Regions from separate parts of the Paenibacillus sp. CCS19 genome, predicted to be linked through region 1. Evidence: predicted binding sites of a transcription regulator. Region 1 holds the regulator's gene; each other region holds the start of a gene.
The links. Region 1 encodes NrdR, which represses ribonucleotide reductase genes. Its sites were predicted from a motif close to AACACNATATATNGTGTT; they were not measured.
Positions count from the first base shown of each region.

Region 2: nrdI (class Ib ribonucleoside-diphosphate reductase assembly flavoprotein NrdI) is a predicted target of NrdR. The motif match lies at 3,533-3,550, and genes of this name have one in related genera.
Region 3: SBI19_RS05580 (adenosylcobalamin-dependent ribonucleoside-diphosphate reductase) is a predicted target of NrdR. The motif match lies at 3,516-3,533, and genes of this name have one in related genera.

Region 1 covers NZ_BTCK01000011.1:44,583-51,148, forward strand. The annotation lists gene polA (DNA polymerase I) at 1-849, shown strand, start outside; gene mutM (DNA-formamidopyrimidine glycosylase) at 931-1,827, shown strand; gene ytaF (sporulation membrane protein YtaF) at 1,995-2,705, shown strand; gene coaE (dephospho-CoA kinase) at 2,732-3,328, shown strand; gene SBI19_RS10295 (lytic transglycosylase domain-containing protein) at 3,343-3,930, shown strand; gene SBI19_RS10300 (alpha/beta-type small acid-soluble spore protein) at 4,058-4,273, opposite strand; gene nrdR (transcriptional regulator NrdR) at 4,390-4,896, shown strand; tRNA gene SBI19_RS10310 (tRNA-Ala) at 5,093-5,169, shown strand; gene SBI19_RS29645 (YhjD family protein) at 5,631-5,729, shown strand; gene SBI19_RS10315 (hypothetical protein) at 6,066-6,464, shown strand.
Region 2 covers NZ_BTCK01000015.1:28,947-35,512, reverse strand. The annotation lists gene bcp (thioredoxin-dependent thiol peroxidase) at 1-82, shown strand, start outside; gene SBI19_RS12495 (cation diffusion facilitator family transporter) at 1,129-2,292, opposite strand; gene SBI19_RS12490 (ArsR/SmtB family transcription factor) at 2,456-2,818, shown strand; gene nrdI (class Ib ribonucleoside-diphosphate reductase assembly flavoprotein NrdI) at 3,634-4,005, shown strand; gene nrdE (class 1b ribonucleoside-diphosphate reductase subunit alpha) at 3,992-6,076, shown strand; gene nrdF (class 1b ribonucleoside-diphosphate reductase subunit beta) at 6,133-6,566, shown strand, end outside.
Region 3 covers NZ_BTCK01000004.1:197,882-204,447, reverse strand. The annotation lists gene SBI19_RS05595 (hypothetical protein) at 1-336, opposite strand, end outside; gene SBI19_RS05590 (YqhG family protein) at 501-1,469, opposite strand; gene SBI19_RS05585 (DEAD/DEAH box helicase) at 1,466-3,283, opposite strand; gene SBI19_RS05580 (adenosylcobalamin-dependent ribonucleoside-diphosphate reductase) at 3,600-6,269, shown strand.

The DNA.
Region 1 (6,566 bases):
ATTCGTCCGAATACGGGACATATTCATACGTTTTACCGGCAGACCATTGCTGCAACAGGCCGCCTGAGCAGCCAATTCCCGAACCTGCAGAATATCCCGATTCGACTTGAGGAAGGCCGCAAGATCCGAAAAGCATTCGTACCGTCCGAACCTGGCTGGTACATGCTCGCTGCCGACTATTCGCAGATCGAGCTGCGCGTATTGGCGCATATTTCGGGCGACGCGGGGCTTAAGGAAGCGTTCCTGCACGATATGGACATTCATACGAAGACGGCATCAGACGTATTCGGCGTTCGTCCAGAGGATGTCGATTCCAACATGCGCCGCCAAGCGAAGGCGGTTAACTTCGGTATCGTGTACGGCATCAGCGACTTCGGTCTGTCCAATAACCTCGGCATCACGCGGAAGGAAGCGGCACAGTTCATCGAGCAATATTTTACCGCATTCCAAGGGGTTCGCAAGTATATGGACGACATCGTGATGCAGGCGCGCCGCGACGGTTATGTGACGACGCTGTTGGAGCGCCGCCGCTACCTGCCTGAGATCAAGGCATCGAACTTCAACCTGCGTTCGTTCGCTGAACGGACCGCGATGAATACGCCGATTCAAGGTACGGCTGCTGACATCATCAAGCTGGCGATGGTCAAGATGGATCAAGAGCTTCGCGCTCGCGGACTGAAGAGCCGCATGCTGCTGCAGGTGCATGACGAACTTGTTTTCGAAGTGCCTGAGGATGAATTAGAGACGATGAAGAAGCTTGTGCCAGAAGTGATGGAAAGCGCGATTGAGCTTGACGTGCCGCTGAAGGCAGACGTCAGCTACGGCCATAGCTGGTATGAGGCGAAGTAGGAATTGGAATGTATCAAAATGTTATGCGCCATCCAACTGTCCGTACGGATGAGGTATAATGGGCAATGAGGTGATTACAACATGCCAGAATTGCCAGAGGTAGAGACAGTCTGCCGAACATTGAATCAATTGGTCGCAGGCAAGACGATCGAAGACGTTACGGTGAGCTTGCCGCGTATTATAAGACGCCCCTCCGAGCCTGTCGAGTTCGCTGGCGCGCTAGCCGGACAGACGATGCGCTCGGTAGAGCGGCGGGGGAAATTTATACGGATCGTCATGGACGATCTTATTCTCGTCTCCCATCTTCGGATGGAGGGACGGTATGGTGTCTACCGGGCGGACGAGCCGATCGAGACGCACACGCATGTTATTTTTCATTTTACAGATGGAACAGAGCTTCGTTATAAGGATGTCAGGCAGTTCGGCACGATGGACTTATTCGCGCCAGGCGAGGAATGGGCACTGCCCCCGCTGAATAAGCTTGGACTAGAGCCATTGGGCGAGACGTTCACGCTGCAAGCGCTGCGTGAGGTGTTAGGCAAACGAACGACCAAGCTGAAGCCGCTGCTGCTGGATCAAGCGTATGTGGTTGGTCTTGGCAACATCTATGTGGATGAAGCGCTGTTTCTGGCGGGGCTCCACCCCGAGCGTACCGCTGATTCATTGAAGCCAGCGGAATGGGCTCGATTGTACGATGCGATTCGCGATACGCTCGGCAGGGCGGTTGAAGCGGGTGGATCGTCTATCAAGTCTTATGTGAATGGGCAAGGCGAGATGGGGATGTTCCAGCACTCGCTGCTTGCTTATGGACGTGGCGGAGAACCTTGCCAGACATGCGGCACGACGATCGAGAAGTTCGTTCTCGGCGGCCGCGGCACCCATATTTGTCCCAAGTGTCAGCCTAAGCCGCGAGGCGCTTCCGCGAAGAAGGCTGGCCGGCAAAAGCGGCCGAAAGGCAGTTCACCGAAAATTCATTAAGGATGTGCACGCCGATCTGACGAGTTAACCGCGGACCTGCGGTTGGCACATGCGCAATATCCCCGCATATGATGGTCTATCGACATAGGCGATTGTTCCACGCACGGCTGTTCGCATCGTTGTCAGCGTGCGGATTGGAACGGTCCTTAAGCGGGGAGGGACAACGGTTGTTCGCGCATTTGGCTTCACTGCTGCTGCTGTCGTTCGCCGTCAGCCTTGACGGCTTCGGCGTTGGCGTAACGTATGGACTGCGGCGCATCCGAATTCCAATTATTTCCGTCATTATTATCGCCTGCTGCTCCGGCATTGTGATCTGGCTGTCGATGGCAGTCGGCGGGTTCATTACGGACTACTTGTCACCTGTTGTTGCCCGTATTATTGGTGCATCGATTCTTATTGCGATTGGCGTATGGGCGCTGCTGCAGCTGAAACGCAGTCGAGAGCGGGACCGTGCACAAGAAACCGAAGGTGAAAGCGACTCGATCCCTGAGGCTGCGATTGTGTCTGTAGAGTCCGAATACGATGCAGCCAGCGGCAAAACCCTCGTAAGCTTGGAGCTTAAGCAGCTTGGCATTGTCATTCAAATTTTGCGTAAGCCGCAAGTGGCGGACGTAGATAAGTCTGGCAGTATCTCGGCATCGGAAGCGGTGCTGCTCGGCGTTGCCTTATCTTTCGATGCATTCGGCGCTGGTCTCGGAGCGGCTATGATCGGTCTTCATCCGACTGTGACGGCTGTTGCGATTGCGTTATCCAGTGCGGTATTTCTAGTTGCAGGAATGCGTGTCGGGTTCAAATATGCAGGCTGGCGGGGCATGCAGGCATTGTCCGCGCTGCCTGGAATGATGCTAATTGTGATGGGAATTATAAAGCTGTTCTAGCTGTCATGGACGAGAGGGGTACAGGTATGAGAATCGGGTTAACCGGCGGCATCGCCTGCGGCAAAAGCACAGTATCAGCAATGCTCACTGAGCTTGGCGCGCACATCGTCGATGCCGACCGGGTGGCCAGAGAGGTCGTTCTTCCTGGCGAGCCGGCGCTGCAAGCAATTGTAGAGAAGTTCGGACAAGCTGTACTGAGCGAGGATGGAACACTGAACAGGCCGGCGCTGGGCAGCATTGTGTTCGGACAAGCTGAACGTTTGCGCGAGCTGGAGGCGATTACCCATCCAGCCATTCGTCAGCGGATGAGAGAGCAGATGGAGCAGGCCGAACGACTTGAAGCTAATCCAATCATAGTTGCAGATATCCCGTTATTATTGGAGACCAAGCAGCAATCCTCATATGAGGGCGTTATCGTCGTTTATGTGCCGCATCACGTACAGCTGGAGCGGTTGATGAATCGCAACGGACTGTCGGCGGAGGAAGCGGAGAGGCGGATTGGGCTGCAGATGGATATTGAGCAGAAGCGCAGTATGGCCGATTGGGTCATTGATAACAGCGGGACGCTGGAGGAGACACGGAAGCAAGTTCAGCAGCTATGGGAACTGCTTAGGCGTAAGTAGAAGGGGCTGTCATTATGAGACGACGTCGGAAGCGAAAGCGACTGTTTCTGCTGCTCATCATTGGGTTCCTTGCATTCCTGTTCATCCGATCGGATTGGATAGGCAAATGGATGTATCCGATTCACTACCAAGCAGATATACGGGCCAGCGCGTTGAATTACGATCTTGATCCGCTGCTTATTGCAGCGATCATCCGGGTAGAGACGAATTTCTCGACAGGCAAGGAATCCAAGAAAGGCGCCCTTGGTTTGATGCAGATTATGCCGGATACGGCTGACTGGATTATACAGAAGGCAGGATTCGCGAACGTGTCAGAGGATACGCTCCGGCACCGTGCAGATGTAAGTATCCAGATTGGATCTTGGTACTTGAGCAGCTTGCATAAACAGTTTAACGACAACACAACCGTTGCGGTAGCCGCTTACAATGCAGGACCGGGCAATGTAAGCAAATGGCTGAACAACGGGACGTGGGACGGTACCAAGGAATCGGTAAGCAATATTCCTTATGGCGAGACGCGGCACTATGTACAACGGGTATTTTATTATTATAATAAATATAAACAATTGTATCCGGAGTTCGCTGAGCAGAAAGTCGGTTAGGAAGGCTTGAGCGAGCGTGCATGCTGCTTTGAGGTGAAGGTACAGCGTAGTTGGTGAGGGTGTCATGGACAAGCCCACCAAGACGGTTCGTCTTAGTGGGCGCTGTCCCAAGCATGTCTAGAAGACATTAGCGAGTCGTGCCTGCGAGCGATTGCTCAGCGATTTGCACGAGCTTACGAGTGATGCTGCCCCCGATGGAGCCTGCGTCTTTCGTCGTGAGGTTACCGTAGTAGCCGTCTTGCGAAAGGGAGATACCCAGTTCAGCTGCAACCTCATATTTCAGTTGGTCGAGTGCAGCAGAAGCTTGTGGTACTACGAGTTGGTTGCTGTTACCTTGGCTCATTGTCGTTCACCTCCTTGCGGTTGGTAACTGTATTATGTGCGTTATTACAAACTTCATTACAGGAAACGAATGGAATTGCAAAAAAAGTTGACCTAGCGTCTTGGAGGATTCCTTATATGAGATGTCCATATTGTGATTACGCCGGCTCCAAGGTGCTCGATTCGAGGCCGGCTAACGAGAACAAATCGATTCGTCGCAGACGTGAATGCGAGAAGTGCAGCCGCCGCTTCACGACTTTCGAGATGATCGAGGAAACACCGCTCATCGTAATTAAGAAGGACGGAAGCCGCGAAGAATTCAGCCGCGAGAAGCTGCTGCGCGGACTTATTCGCGCATGCGAGAAGCGTCCAGTTCCTGCGGAGAAGCTGGAAGTCGTCGTCTCGGAGGTCGAGAAGGAGCTTCGCACGACGGCACACGCTGAGATCGAGAGCCGTATTATCGGCGAGCTTGTCATGCAGCAGCTCTATCCGGTCGACGAAGTCGCATACGTCCGCTTCGCCTCGGTATACCGCCAATTCAAGGACATCGACATGTTCATGAAGGAACTCAACTCGCTGCTATCCAAGCACCCATTGACGGGTGGAGCAAGCGGTATCGGCGGTATCGGCGGATCGAAGGACTAGAATGGCGGGTCAAATGGGATGAAGTTAGCGTGATCAGTCAATAGAGAATGTAGATTGACACTTTTCTTAGCTGCATGCTAATATTTTCCTAATGATGACATTTGGCTGCGTTACGCAGCTCACGGGGCCTTAGCTCAGCTGGGAGAACACTCTTACCAGTTTAGCACCCAAAATAAAGTACTAAGAACTAATACGTGGGGAATTAGCTCAGTCTGGGAGAGCGCTTCGCTGGCAGCGAAGAGGTCAGGGGTTCGAGCCCCCTATTCTCCACCAACACCTTCAACCAAAACGGCAGAAATGCCGTTTTTTTTTTGTTACTTTCGTTAACTGAATCCTTTCGAGTCATAGAAGTTCATACATAGGTGATCCTCCACAGGGGATCATTTTTTTATTTCATGATTTTGAGAAAAATTTCGCCATTGCCAATACGAATATTTGTTCTTGCAATGAGTATTATAAAGGATGGGAACAAATGTTCTGTTTATTGGTGAGACATGATCCTATCCCTTCAAAGTGTATGGGGTATGCAAATTGAGAGTTGTATATATTGACCGCACTAATCGAATCACACAGCGGAAGATACAGGTGCGGTCTATTCAAGGCAATACTCAAAAGGCATTTTGCTTTAGTCAAAATGCGGCGCGAGTATGTAAACTTGTTCGTATACTCGCGGCGCAGTCGATCCTAGCTTGGGGTATCTCATGAGTCCTGCACCTCTATAATCCGAAGATGACATTCAATTGGTTAAAGACAGCATCATACTTCCGGTAATGCTTGATGTGTTGGAACACGACATAAAGGCAATTGAAGTTGACCAAGTTAAAGCTCACTGAGTATCAACAGGAGAAATTCCTGTCAGAACTGGATCAACATATGAGAATGCGTGTTATGAAGGAAACGGGCATTAACATTCGCATCGGGAGAGCTGCGTTTTATTTTGAGATAAATTTCAAATCTCTATCTGAAAACACTTGAACAGTTAAAACAAGTACGCTAGAATACACAAATAAATTTACAATATCTTCAAAACCTTTCGGCTAACCTGCTTTCTATTTGTTAAATTATTTCATTTGGGATTTTGGGTCAATCACAGGAAATGGTATCAATTCAAAGATCGCAGACCTATATTTAAGTCAGTCAGGGATGAAGATAAGAGGGAGAGAATAATTGTGAGGAAAGAACTTCAACAGCAACTCTTTGAACGGTTCCCTTGGACAAGAGCTCCTCAGGAAGCAGATAACCTTTGGTCTCGATACGGTTTCGATATCGGAGATGGCTGGTATAATTTGATTCATGAACTATTCTTCGATATTGAAGGGGTTTACCATGCGAAGGCTCTTGAGGTGTCCGTGGATTTCGCCCAGATCAAGCAAAAATTCGGTGCATTGAGTATCTACACTCGAAATCCTCTTCCCGAAGTTTCTGATTTGATCGTCAAATACCAAGAGCGCTCCATAGGGACTTGTGAAAAATGCGGTGATCGTGGTGAGCTTCGGCAGCAGGTAGGTTGTTGGAAAGTAATTTGTGATAACTGCTTTAATCGTATTACCGAAAGGACAGTCAATTAAATAATTTAGACTAACGGATCGCCATCACGATATAAGGCGATCCGTTTTATTTTAAGTTAAAAAATTCATGAAACTTCAGCACTGAATTTCTAAGAAAATTTA
Region 2 (6,566 bases), on a different contig from region 1:
CCACGTTGACACGGTCCTCGCCGCTATCGAGGCCGCATCCAAGCCGAAGTCGAAATCAAAGGCGAAGGCGGAAACGAAATAATGCTTTTCAGCCAGCTCAACAAAAGCTGCCTCCAGCTCACTGTATGCGACAGTGGACGGGGGCAGCTTTTCGTTTTGTTTCATTATAGTAATCGAATGATTTTCGCTCGAACTTTTGCATTAACTTTCGATTTTGTAGTGTTCCTCGAACAAAAGCTATGGCCCGAAGGCACGCGACTCCCAGTACGATGTACGGTGAACGCACATAACGAACTGGGAAGGCGCTATTTGCGTCTGATCAACACCCGAGGATTCTAAAGAACTCAGAAACTCTTATTTGATGAATTTACTATATAAAAGCACAAAAGTCGGCCCAATAGCGATCATTGAGTTCGTTACCGCTCAAACAAGGCGATTTAATCACATATAGTGTTGTTGAGATTCGTTACAGCAGGGCACAGGTAAAACTCATTCGAACAAAAGCCGTGCTAAACAGAGGCACGCGACTCCCAGCACGATGTATCTCATCTACGCATCAGTATCGTCACCATCCCATTATGGGGTCCCAGGGTGGGGCTGCCATCGGAGTAGCATCAGTGGGCGGTGACAGATGAACATGCGCGAAACAAGTATGCGGTCGATTGAACGTTCCTAGATACCACGAACCATTAGCTTTGCCGCGGATGCGGCAAGAGCGGGCGTGCAATCCATTCAACCAAGATACCGTCCTTGTGAGGAGTCCAGAGGGCACACGCCCTTTGGGGCCTCCCTTGCAGGGAGGGTTTGGGTGGGTAGAAAATCTTATCCCATGAGGGGCTGCCATCGGAGTAGCATTAATGGGCGGTGACAGATGAATATGTGCGAAATAAGTATGCGGCCGACTGACCGTGTCCAGATACCACGAACCATTAGCTTTGCCGCGGATGCGGCAAGAGCGGGCGTGCGATCCATTCAACCAAGATACCGTCCTTGTGAGGAGTCCAGAGGGCACAGGCCCTTTGGGGCCCTCCCTTGCAGGGAGGGTTTGGGTGGGTAGGAAATCTGGTTTAGACAGTTTGAAAAAATTCATTCGAAATGAAACAACGGGGTCTAAAGGGGCAGGAGCCCCTATACGCTAAGCGGTGAATGCATCCCGTCTGACTTCTCAATCTGCAAGGTCGCATGCGTCAGTCCGAATTGCGACTCGAGCTTGGCAAGCGCCTCACGCAGAACGTGTTGGCAATCGATATGCTCCTGCACGAGCAGATGGCCGCTAATCGCAGGAAGTCCGGATGTGATCGTCCAGATGTGCAGATCGTGAATGTCCCGCACGCCGGGTACACCTAGCAGCGCTTGGCGGACTTCTTCCGAGTCGATGCCTTCAGGCGTACCTTCCATTAGGATGTGAATGACCGATTTCAGAATGCCCCATGCGCTGCGCAGAATAAGCAGCGCAACAAGGACGCTGACGATCGGGTCGGCCCAATTCCAGCCGAACAACGCTACGAGCAGCGCTGCGACGATAGCGCCGACAGAGCCAAGCGCATCGCCGAGAATGTGCAAATAAGCGGATCGAACGTTCAAGTTGTGCTCGACATCGCCTTTGCGCATAAGCGCCCACGCGCTAATCAGGTTGGCCAACAGACCGACAGCGGCAATAGCCATCATCGGCAAGCCGGCTACGTCCGGCGGCTCACTCAGGCGGTGGTAGGCCTCAACGGCAATCATACCGGCAATGACGAACAACGTCAGCGCGTTGAACAAAGCAGCTAAAATTTCGAAGCGGTGGTAGCCGTACGTATTCGCTGCAGTTGCCGGCTTCGCGGCGAACCAGAAAGCGAGCAGGCTGAGCGCGATCGCAGCTGTATCGCTCAACATATGACCGGAGTCGCTGAGCAGAGCGAGCGAATTCGTCAGCAAGCCGCCGACGAATTCGAGCACCATGATGCCGCCGGTAATGCAAAGCGCAATCGCAAGTCCTTGCCGATTGCCCGAGCCGCCATGAACATGCCCATGGTGCGAATGTCCGTGGTGGCTGTGCCCGTGATGATTGTGCGAATGGCCGTGATGGTTGCGCCCCTGATGCGAATGAGCATGCTTGTGCCCTGTAGAATGGGAGCATGAATCGCTGTGAATATGAGCTTGAGCCTGCGTAGGTGCCTCATCATGCTGATGCTGACCGCAGCTTTCATGTGTATGATCTTCGCTGTGATGGTCATGCTGAGTTTGATCGGGTGTACTATTCGTGTGCTCGGTATGATTATGCCGAGCATCGTTCTCACGGCTGGTCATGTGCATCGCCCTCCAAAATGAACATATGAATACTTGCTCATATATTAATTAACCTCATCATACCAGTGGAAGAAGTTATTCGCAAGCCTAAGATAGCGAAACAAGCAGCATGACAACGCATACGTATTTACATGTATAATAGGGAGCAGGTGGTGACATTACGATGGACACGTTGGACAAATGCGAGCCGATATGCGAGGGCGCAGGACCCGAAACGGCGGAACGGGTCAGAAACGAGCTGCTGGAGGACGGAGCAGCATCAGCGATGGCTGAACTGTTCAAGGCGCTTGGCGATCCCACACGAATTCGAATGATTCATGCGCTATCCATACAGGAGCTGTGCGTGCATGATCTGACCGAAGCGCTTGGCATGGGGCAGTCGGCTGTCTCGCACCAGCTGCGTTATTTGCGCAATCTACGTATCGTGAAACGTCGCAAGGAAGGCAAGATGGTCTACTACTCCTTAGATGATACGCATATCGAGCAGCTGTTCTTGCTGACTAGACAGCATCTTGCGCATGACTGAATATAGCGTCGCCTACAGCGGGTCATTGCATTCGCTGTAGGAGCATTCGTATGCGGCGCTTGCTTCAGTCGTGCATGTAATGAGCCGAGCAGCTTAGGGAGGATTGTCGAACCGATCTGTCGGCGCCCACAGCAGAGATGTTGGAGAGGCAGGCCGAGCGGTAAGAGGCGATATTCCGTTTATTTCGTGAGTACCACAATATATTGACGGGAATGACGTTCTGGGGGCTGCTGACGACTATACGTAGCTCAGTGATTTTTTTTCGGTCCAAGGTCGCAGGAACTGGCTATTTTTATTCGACGAGCTTCATCAACCCAAAGCATCTTACTATCGAGCGGCAGAGGCTGCCAATGGACTCATACAGACTTAAACAGCATGAGGCTGTAATAATGAAAGCGTACTATATAGAAGGAATAGATTGAGATACATGGGCGGTCTCCTGTTGCCGGGAGGCCGCTTTGTTATTTTATTAAGCTGTGTAGGTGCTGTTATTGATGAAAAACAGACTGTTTTTCATTGCAAATTTATTCCCACATTTATGAAAAACACCCTCGTTTTTCACTTCTATAGCCCTCCCGATGAATCGACAAACTCCGTCATACCCCCTCCTTTGGATACAGAAAAGTCAGACAAAACCGTAAAGCCTTGTCCCTATTGGGCTCTCCGATTGTCAAGCACTTTTTGTTGCCAAATGCGGGCTTCGAACCATTGACACGCACAATATATAGATATATTATTGTCTCAGTCAACCTACATATTGATTTTAATAGAGTTGGTAGCCAAGAGAGGCTGCTACATATGGAGGGTATAATAACATGCTGGTTGTGTATGATTCGAGGACGGGGAACGTCCGCCGCTTTGTCGAAAAACTGAATATGAAGTCGGTCTCGCTTGACGACGGAGAAGCAGGTGACATGATGGTGGACGAGCCATTCGTACTCGTAACGTTCACGACTGGATTCGGACAAGTGCCGGAACGAGTCGAGAAATTTCTGCGCCGCAACAAGTCGCAGCTGAAGGGTGTGTCGGCAAGCGGCAACCGCAACTGGGGAGAGTCGTTCGCCAGAAGCGCTGATGATATTTCGAAACGATACAATGTTCCGGTCATTCATAAATTCGAGCTGTCGGGTACAGGACGCGACGTCGATCAATTTCGGCAGGGAGTGAATAAACTTGCGGCATATTGAGCTTAATAACGAGCTGATGCAGCGTAATGAGGATGGATTCTTCCGTCTGGAGAAGGATCAAGAAGCGGTGGCGGCGTTCATGGAGGAAGTGGCTGCGAAGAGCATGCGCTTCAATAGCTACACCGAGCAAGTCCAATATATGATTGATAACGACTTCTACGAAGATGTATATAAACAGTACACGAAGGAGCAGGTTGAAGCGATCTTCACCAAGACGCACGGCTTCAACTTCCAATTCGCTTCGTACATGGCGGCATCGAAGTTCTACACGGACTACGCGATGAAGAGCGATGATCGCTCGCAATACATGGAGCAGTATCCAGACCGTGTAGCAACGGTAGCCTTGCATCTGGGCGAAGGCGACTTCGACAAAGCGATGCGCTTAGCTGGCGCGATGATGGAGCAGCGTTTCCAACCGGCAACGCCAACGTTCCTCAATGCGGGCAAGAGCCGCCGCGGCGAGATGGTATCGTGCTTCCTGCTCGAGATGGATGACTCGCTCAACTCGATCAACTATGTGCTTGGCACTTGCATGCAGCTGTCCAAGATCGGCGGCGGCGTAGCGGTTAACTTGTCCAAGCTTCGTGGACGCGGCGAGGCTATCAAAGGCGTTGAAGGCGCAGCGAAGGGCATTATGCCGGTACTGAAGCTGATGGAGGATGCGTTCTCCTATGCGGACCAGATGGGTCAGCGCAAAGGCTCGGGAGCGGGCTACTACAACATTTTCGGCTGGGACGTAATGGAGTTCCTGGACAGCAAGAAGATCAACGCAGACGAGAAGACACGCCTGAAGACGTTGTCGATCGGTCTGATCGTACCGAACAAGTTCTACGAGCTGGCAGCACAGAACAAGCCGCTTATCGTATTCGGACCGCATTCGGTGCATAAGGCATATGGCGTTCATATGGACGACATGGACCTCGACGAAATGTACGACACGCTGCTCGCAGACGACCGCGTGAAGAAGAAGACGGTTATGAGCGCGCGCGACATGCTTGTGAAGATTGCGATGATTCAGCTCGAATCGGGCTATCCATATATTATGAACCGCACGAACGCTAACCGCGATCATGCGCTCAAGGGAATCGGTCCTATTAAAATGTCGAACCTGTGCACGGAGATTTTCCAGCTGCAGGAGACGTCCGAAATCAACGATTACGGTCAAGAAGACATCATCCGCCGCGATATTAGCTGCAACCTTGCATCGCTTAACATCGTGAACGTCATGGATCTTGGCAAAATCAAAGAGTCCGTCCACGAGGGCATCGAAGGACTTACGTCCGTCAGCGACATGGCGAAGATCGCGAATGCACCAGGCGTACGCAAGGCGAACGAAGAGCTTCACTCGGTCGGCCTCGGCGCTATGAATCTGAACGGCTACCTCGCGAAGAACAAAATCGCTTATGAGAGCGAAGAAGCGCGCGACTTCGCACGCACGTTCTTCATGATGATGAACTACTATTCGCTCGAGAAGAGCATGATGATCGCCCGCGACCGCGGGGTGACCTTCCATGGTTTCGAGCAATCCGAATATGCGAACGGCAACTACTTCGACCGTTACCTGGAGACGGACTACCGTCCGCAGACAGAACGCGCGAGCAAGTTGTTCGGCGAAATGCACATTCCATCTCCTGAGGACTGGGCACAGCTGAAGGCGCTTGTGATGAAGCACGGCGTTTACCATGCTTACCGTCTGGCAATCGCGCCAACGCAAAGCATCTCCTATGTGCAAAATGCGACTTCGAGCGTTATGCCGGTCGTTGAACATATCGAGACGCGCACGTATGCGAACTCGACGACGTATTATCCGATGCCGTACCTGGCACAGGATAACTACTTCTTCTACAAGTCGGCGTATCAGATGGACCAACTGAAGGTCATCGATATGATCGCCGAAATCTCGCAGCATATCGACCAAGGTATTTCGACGGTGCTGCATGTTAATAGCGACGTTACGACACGTGAGCTGTCGCGCTACTATATTTATGCCGCGAAGAAGGGCCTTAAGTCGCTCTACTACACGCGGACGAACAGACTGAGCGTTGAGGAGTGCATCAGCTGCGCCGTCTAATGACGGCGTTAGCGTGGCTCTTTTCATATAGAGAGAGGAACGGTTGAGCGATGGCATTGGAAGCTGTTAACTGGAACAGACCGGACGACGACTTTACGTTGACGTTCTGGAACCAGAACATTATGCAATTTTGGACGGACGAGGAGATCCCGCTGTCGGATGACAAAATGTCGTGGATCGAGCTGAGCGAGAAGCAGCGCGAGTTGTACATGAAGGTGCTAGGCGGCCTGACGCTGCTCGACACGATTCAAGGCGGCGTAGGCATTCCGAAGATCGTTGAGCATGTCGACGGACTGCAGCGCAAGGCTGTATTGTCGTTCATGGGCATGATGGAGCAGATCCATGCCAAATCGTACAGCAGCATCTTCACGACGCTTGCAACGACGGAAGAGATCGACGGCGTCTTCGCATGGGTGAAGAGCCATCCGAAGCTTCAGAACAAAGCGGAGTGGATCTCGGTCTACTATAACAATATTAAAACGCCTAAGAG
Region 3 (6,566 bases), on a different contig from region 1:
GCTTTCCGTTGCATGAACGATCATATATCCAACTTTATTGCCGCCCGCTGTAATCGATACATACCAGGAATGGGTGCCTGGCCCAAGCGGCTCGACCGTAAATTCAGCGCCGGACCATGCGGCGAACGGCTGCTGCTTGGCAAGCTCGTCCATCCAGGTCTGGATTTGATCGGATAAGCGTTTCTTCTCTTCCGGTGTTTGAGGCTTGATCGGCTGCGACGATTGAACAGGGAAAGCCTGCTGATCAGCCGAGGCGATTGCGAGGCTTGCCGTACTTGGCAGCAAAGCAGCGCATGCCACGATAACGAACAGCTTCTTCGTATGACGAAACCGCATAGTATCTCCGCCTTTCACTTCATATGAAGCCGCTTACGTTCCTTCTCATTGTAGTGGACAAGCTTCCGAGAACGCTGTTGGAAGCTGTCGCGCGGAAGTAAGCGGCATTGGTTCTATTTTTGCCGTAAAGCTGCGAAACCCGTCAGCCGTTTAGCGAATATAGCTTAATCGATGCCAGCCAGGTGAAAAATGCCGCAGTTGATGGCGGACGCTGTCACGCGAGGCTCGTACTGCCAACGAATTTCGGCTTGCCGCTTCTCGTATTGCTCAGCAATCGACGGTTTATTCTCTTCAAGCGCTGAAGCAATGAGCGGCTCATAATAATTCTGGATCCGCTCCAGCTCCTCATCCAGCCGTTCACGAGCTTGCGCTGCCCAGCTGTAATCCTGGCCCTTCAGCTTGCGCTCGATCGTCTGCTCGATGGTCGAAAGCGCTTTGCCAAGAGACAGTCCATTCTTCGTAATATGGACGTTCGGCGGCAGCTTCGGCGTCATCTTCAGCTCCAGCAGACGGTCGTGGAATCGCTCGACGCATTGTCCGGATGCAAGCGACACACCAAAGGAATACAGCTCTTCACGCTTGCGGTCGCTGGCGAATTCCACCTTCAGGTTGACGCCGAGCCACGCCGTATACGGCGTCGAATCATAAGGCATCAGATGCTTGCGTTCAGGCTCTTGGAACAGATAGACATAGCTGCCTGCGGCTTGGCTCGCATCGAACAGCTGATCCAATCTGCGCGAGCCAAAATGCATTTCTTCCCGCGGCATACGAATCGTATTGACCTCGCCATGGACGAAACCAAAGGAGCGGGCAAGCGCTGCTTCGGCTGCGGAAGCAAGAGGATCGTCCGGTTTCTGCTGATGTTTCTGCTGCGCTTGCAGCTGCTGTTGTTCAAGAGCGGCAGCCTCGGCGGCATCGTATTTCACACGGTCGGTGACCAGCAACATGGACATCGTCTCCGGATCGGCGCCGGTTCGATCGACGAAGCTCCAATAATAGGGGCGATTCGTTAATGCTCGGTCGGCTGCCGGCGATAGTTTCACTTTGAAGTGGGCCGGCGATTTCTCAAGGATGGTGCAGTCCATCGCGTCGAGAAACCGCTGCACATATCGGTGCACTTGACGCTCGTTCATTGGCTGGCCTCCATCGAGATCGTTTGACCAACCGCATCTAGCAGCCCGCCGAGTGCATCTTCCTCTTCGATGACGTCCGATTGGACCTCATCGCGGATGCGGTTGAGCGAATCGCCAAGACCGCTGATTCGACGTTGCAGATCGGTGCTGTCGCCTGCTTCTGCTACCAGCTTCGCAATCTGCTGCTCGATCGACAGCTCCTGCTTTTCGAACCTTTCGAGGATGTGATCCAGTTCGCCGATGACAAGCTCGAACAGGTTGATTTTCTCATGCAGAAGGGAAACAATATGCTCTTCAATCGTCCCAAGCGTACACAAGTTGTAGATCCGCACATCATGCTGCTGACCAAGCCTGTGAACACGGCCGATCCGCTGTTCGACGCGCATCGGATTCCATGGCAGGTCGAAGTTGATCATATGGTGGCAGAACTGCAGATTAATCCCTTCGCCGCCAGCTTCGGTTGCGATCAGCACCTGTGCACGTCCGCGGAACAAATCCATCATCCAATCCTTCTTGCCGCGGTTCATACCGCCCCGATATGGGACGGCGTACAAGCCATTCGAACGGAAGTAGTTGAGCAAATATTCCTGCGTCGCCCGATATTCCGTGAAGATGATGACTTTATCATCAATCTCACGAATGAGCTCCATCGCTTTCTCGGCCTTCGTATTGGAAGTGATGGCGCGAATGTTCTCGACGAGACCCCATATCTTCGCACGGAGCGGGGAATCCTCGGCTGTCTTCTTGAACAAATTAACGAGCGTCACGAAGACGGCGTCGCGGCTGGAGCATACTTCCCGCTGCAGGGTAACGAGCGACAGCATGCTGGCCATGTCGGCAATCGTCTCTACAACGCGCTCCTTGACGAAGGCGGTAACGCCATCGTACAGCGCCTTCTCTTCAGGCGACAGCGCAAGCGGGATGTTGCGAACGATCCGTTTCGTGAAGTGGATGCCGCCATCGCCGCGTCGATTACGAATCATGACGGCGGACAGCGCTTCTTGGAGCTGATCCTCATTCTTCGGCAGACGTTTGTCGACGACGAAGTTCGCCGCGAATTCGCTCTGACCGCCGAGCTGGCCGGGCTTGAGCAATGTAATGAGGTTATACAGCTCGTCCAGATCGTTCTGCACCGGCGTTGCGGTGAGGAGCAGGCAATATTTTTTGCTCATCTGATTGACGAATTGGTAGTTCGTTGTTTTCTTATTCTTCAACTTGTGAGCTTCGTCGATAATAAGCATGTCGTAATCTTGGGCTAGAAGCTTCTCGCGATGCGGGTCCCGCTTGGCGGTATCCATGGACGCTACCACGATGTCGTACTGCCAGGTATGCTCTTTCTTCTGGGCGACAGCGGAAATGCCGAACTTCTGGTTCAGCTCCCGTACCCATTGCAGCACAAGCGATGCCGGCACGAGAATGAGCGCGCGCTTCACCAGCCCGCGGACCATATATTCTTTGAGCACAAGTCCTGCTTCGATTGTTTTGCCAAGACCAACTTCGTCAGCCAGAATGGCCCGGCCGCCCATCTCGTGAAGCACTTTGCTGGCGGTAGTTATTTGGTGAGGCATCGGTTCTAACGATGGGAGACAGCGAAGACATCGCAGCTCGTCAAAGCTTGTTACCTGCTTCGCTTGTTCAGCCTCTACCGCCAATTGATAGAGCTGCCAGTTATCCCATGGGCCGTTGCGGTTCAATCTGGCTTGCAGCTCGTCGAACCAGGACCGGTCAAACTGCCATTCTACGAGCGGATGCAGCTTGCCTCTCGCGGCTGGTTCGGAGCGTGACGGATTCGTCGGTTGGTTCGGTTGCAGCATAGATGAGCTCCCTTCCTGCCACGTTGTGGGTATGTGATTGCTCTAGTATGGCCTTGCTTTCGGCAATTCATAAGAGGGTGGAAAGTCAAGGTGCGATATCGTGTGAAATATCGACATTGGACGAGCTTTCTTGAGCAAATTGCAGGATGGTGGCGAAAATGTGCATAGAATGGGTTAAATCGGCTTGTACACGCCATGTGTATCTATATTTAGTATAGTATAATGGTATTCGCACACAATATATGGTATCGACTTCATACAATATAGCTGATTCATACGGGCAGCGGAACACGAATTCGGGGAGGATGTCGGACGGATGGTTAAAGCGGGAAGCAATCGGCTTGAAGGGCTGAGCGAGAAAATATTTTTGGATCGTTATGCATGGAAGAATGCAAATACGAACGATACGAAGGTCGGGGACGTTGTACTCGTATTAACGAAAGACGATCCTAAATTTCCTACGAAGGAAGTCGGCGAAGTCGTAGCGCGCGAAGGCAAACGTGTAACGGTTAAGCTGCGCAGCGGTGATACAGTGGAATCGTCGGTTGAGAAGCTGACGTTGACCGTCGAGAAAACACCGGAGGAAATGTGGGATCGTCTCGCAGGCGCAATGGCATCGGTAGAGAAGGCTGACAAGCAGAAGGAATGGGCGGATAAGTTCCGTTACATTCTCGATGATTGGAAGCTTGTGCCGGGCGGCCGCATCGCAGCTGGCGCCGGTGCCAGCGAAGAGCTGACGCTGTTCAACTGCTACGTCATTCCTTCGCCGAAGGACAGCCGCGGCGGCATTATGGCGACGCTCTCCGAGATGACGGAAATTATGGCACGCGGCGGCGGTGTAGGCATCAACTTGTCTTCGCTTCGTCCTCGTCGCGCAATCGTTGCTGGCGTGAACGGTTCCTCCAGCGGCAGTGTATCGTGGGGCGGCTTATTCAGCTATACGACAGGCCTGATCGAGCAAGGCGGCAGCCGCCGCGGCGCGCTGATGCTTATGATCAACGACTGGCATCCTGATCTGCTTGATTTCATTACGGTGAAGCAAACGCCAGGCCAAGTGACGAACGCGAACCTGTCGGTATGCGTCAGCAACGGCTTTATGAAAGCAGTCAAAGAAGATTTGGATTGGGAGCTTGTGTTCCCAGATACGAAGACGCCGGGTTACGACGAGCTGTGGGACGGCGATCTGGAGAAGTGGAAATCGGCGGGTCATCCGGTTATTCACTACAAAACGGTTCGTGCACGCGAAGTGTGGCATACGATTATCGAGTCAGCGTGGAAATCTGCAGAGCCAGGCGTCGTATTCATGGAATACTACAACCAGATGTCGAACAGCTGGTACTTCAATCCGATCATCTGTACGAACCCATGCGGCGAGCAAGGCCTTCCGGCTTGGGGCGTCTGCAACCTGTCGGCGATCAACCTGTCGAAGTTCTACGACGAGACGACGAACGATGTGGATTGGAAAGAGCTGAGCCGCGTAACGCGCTGGTCGGTTCGTTTCTTGGATAACGTTATCGACAAGACGCCTTACCACTTCCCTGAGAATGAAGCGAATCAGAAGAAGGAACGCCGTGTCGGTCTCGGAACGATGGGGCTGGCGGAGCTTATGATCAAGCTGGGCGTTCGTTACGGATCTGCTGAATCGCTCGCGTTCCTCGATAAATTGTATGGCTTCATCGCACGGGAATCTTATTTGGCTTCGTCGGATATCGCTGCAGAGAAAGGTTCGTTCGAGGCATTCGATGCGGAGCTGTATCTGCAGAGCGGATTTATGCAAAATATGGTGGAGGAATATCCAGAGGTTGGCGATGCAGTCGAGAAGAATGGCGTGCGTAACGTAACGATCATTACGCAGGCACCGACTGGCAGCACGGGTACGATGGTTGGCACATCGACCGGCATCGAACCTTACTTCGCTTTCGAATATTATCGTCAGAGCCGTCTCGGCTTCGACAAGCAGCTTGTGCCGATCGCGCAGGAATGGATCGATGCGAACCCTGGTCAAGAGCTGCCGGCGTATTTCGTAACGTCGATGAGCCTCTCCGCCCAAGATCATATCCGCGTGCAAGCAGCGATTCAGCGCTGGGTAGACAGCTCGATCTCGAAAACGGCGAATGCGCCGAACGACTTCACGGTGGAAGAGACGAAGGAGCTGTACGAGCTCGCATTCGATCTCGGCTGCAAAGGCGTAACGATCTATCGCGACGGCAGCCGCGATGTGCAAGTGTTGTCCACATCGTCGAAGGAAGAGAAGAAAGAAGAGGTTGCTGCACCAGCACCAGTGGCACAGGCGGATGAAGCAGTTGCAGCGACGGCAGCAGCATCGGCTGTTACGGATAGCTCGGCGGTTGGTCAACTAAACACAACGCTTAACGCAAGCGTAACACCGCAGCAAGAGCAAGTGTTCGACAAAGAATATAAGCGCCGTCCGCAAGTGCTGCGCGGTGCAACTTATAAAGTCAACACGCCATTCGGCATGGCGTACATTACGATCAACGATATGAACGGAACGCCAAGCGAAATCTTCCTGAACGTCGGCAAAGCCGGCTCGGACGTCTTCGCAATGGCTGAAGCACTCGGTCGCGTTTGCTCGTTGTTCCTCCGCTACGGCGATCATGGCAACAAAGTGAAGCTGCTCGTGAAGCACTTGAAAGGCATCGGCGGCTCCGGCGCGATCGGCTTCGGCGCTAACCGCGTCGAATCGATTGCCGACGCAGTAGCCAAGGCGCTCGAGACGCATGCGGAGAACGCGGCAGAGGAAGCTGCGGCATTCGAAGCGTATGCGGCAGTGCGTTCTGCTGCAGCTCACAAGCAGGCTGCGGTGGCTCCGCAAGCCGCAGTTTCGGCACCAGCAACGGGACAAAATGGCGGCTACGTCGGCCAGCCTAGCTCGCGCGACCTGTGTACTTCCTGCGGATCAGCGTCGCTGATGAATGTAGAAGGCTGCAAAACTTGCAGCAACTGCGGGTACAGCCGTTGTAATTAAAACGGGAGCTTGAAGAGAGGCTCTTCTTACACGACGACGACGACGATTAAATTTATAGTTGTAGCACACTAGTTGGTTGGCTATAGATGAAGGGGCCGTGGAAATTTCCACGGCCCCTTCTTTGTGTCGACTGACGGTTAACGAACCCAAACGGCGCTATTCGGTAAAGTAGGCGTAATCTCCGTGCTAACGAATCTAGCTGTCGCTATTAGCTGCTAAACGAGCGGATTTGGCTGAATCGTAGACAAATAAGGGGTTTGGGATTCGTTAGCAGATGACACACGCTGGAATCTGGTT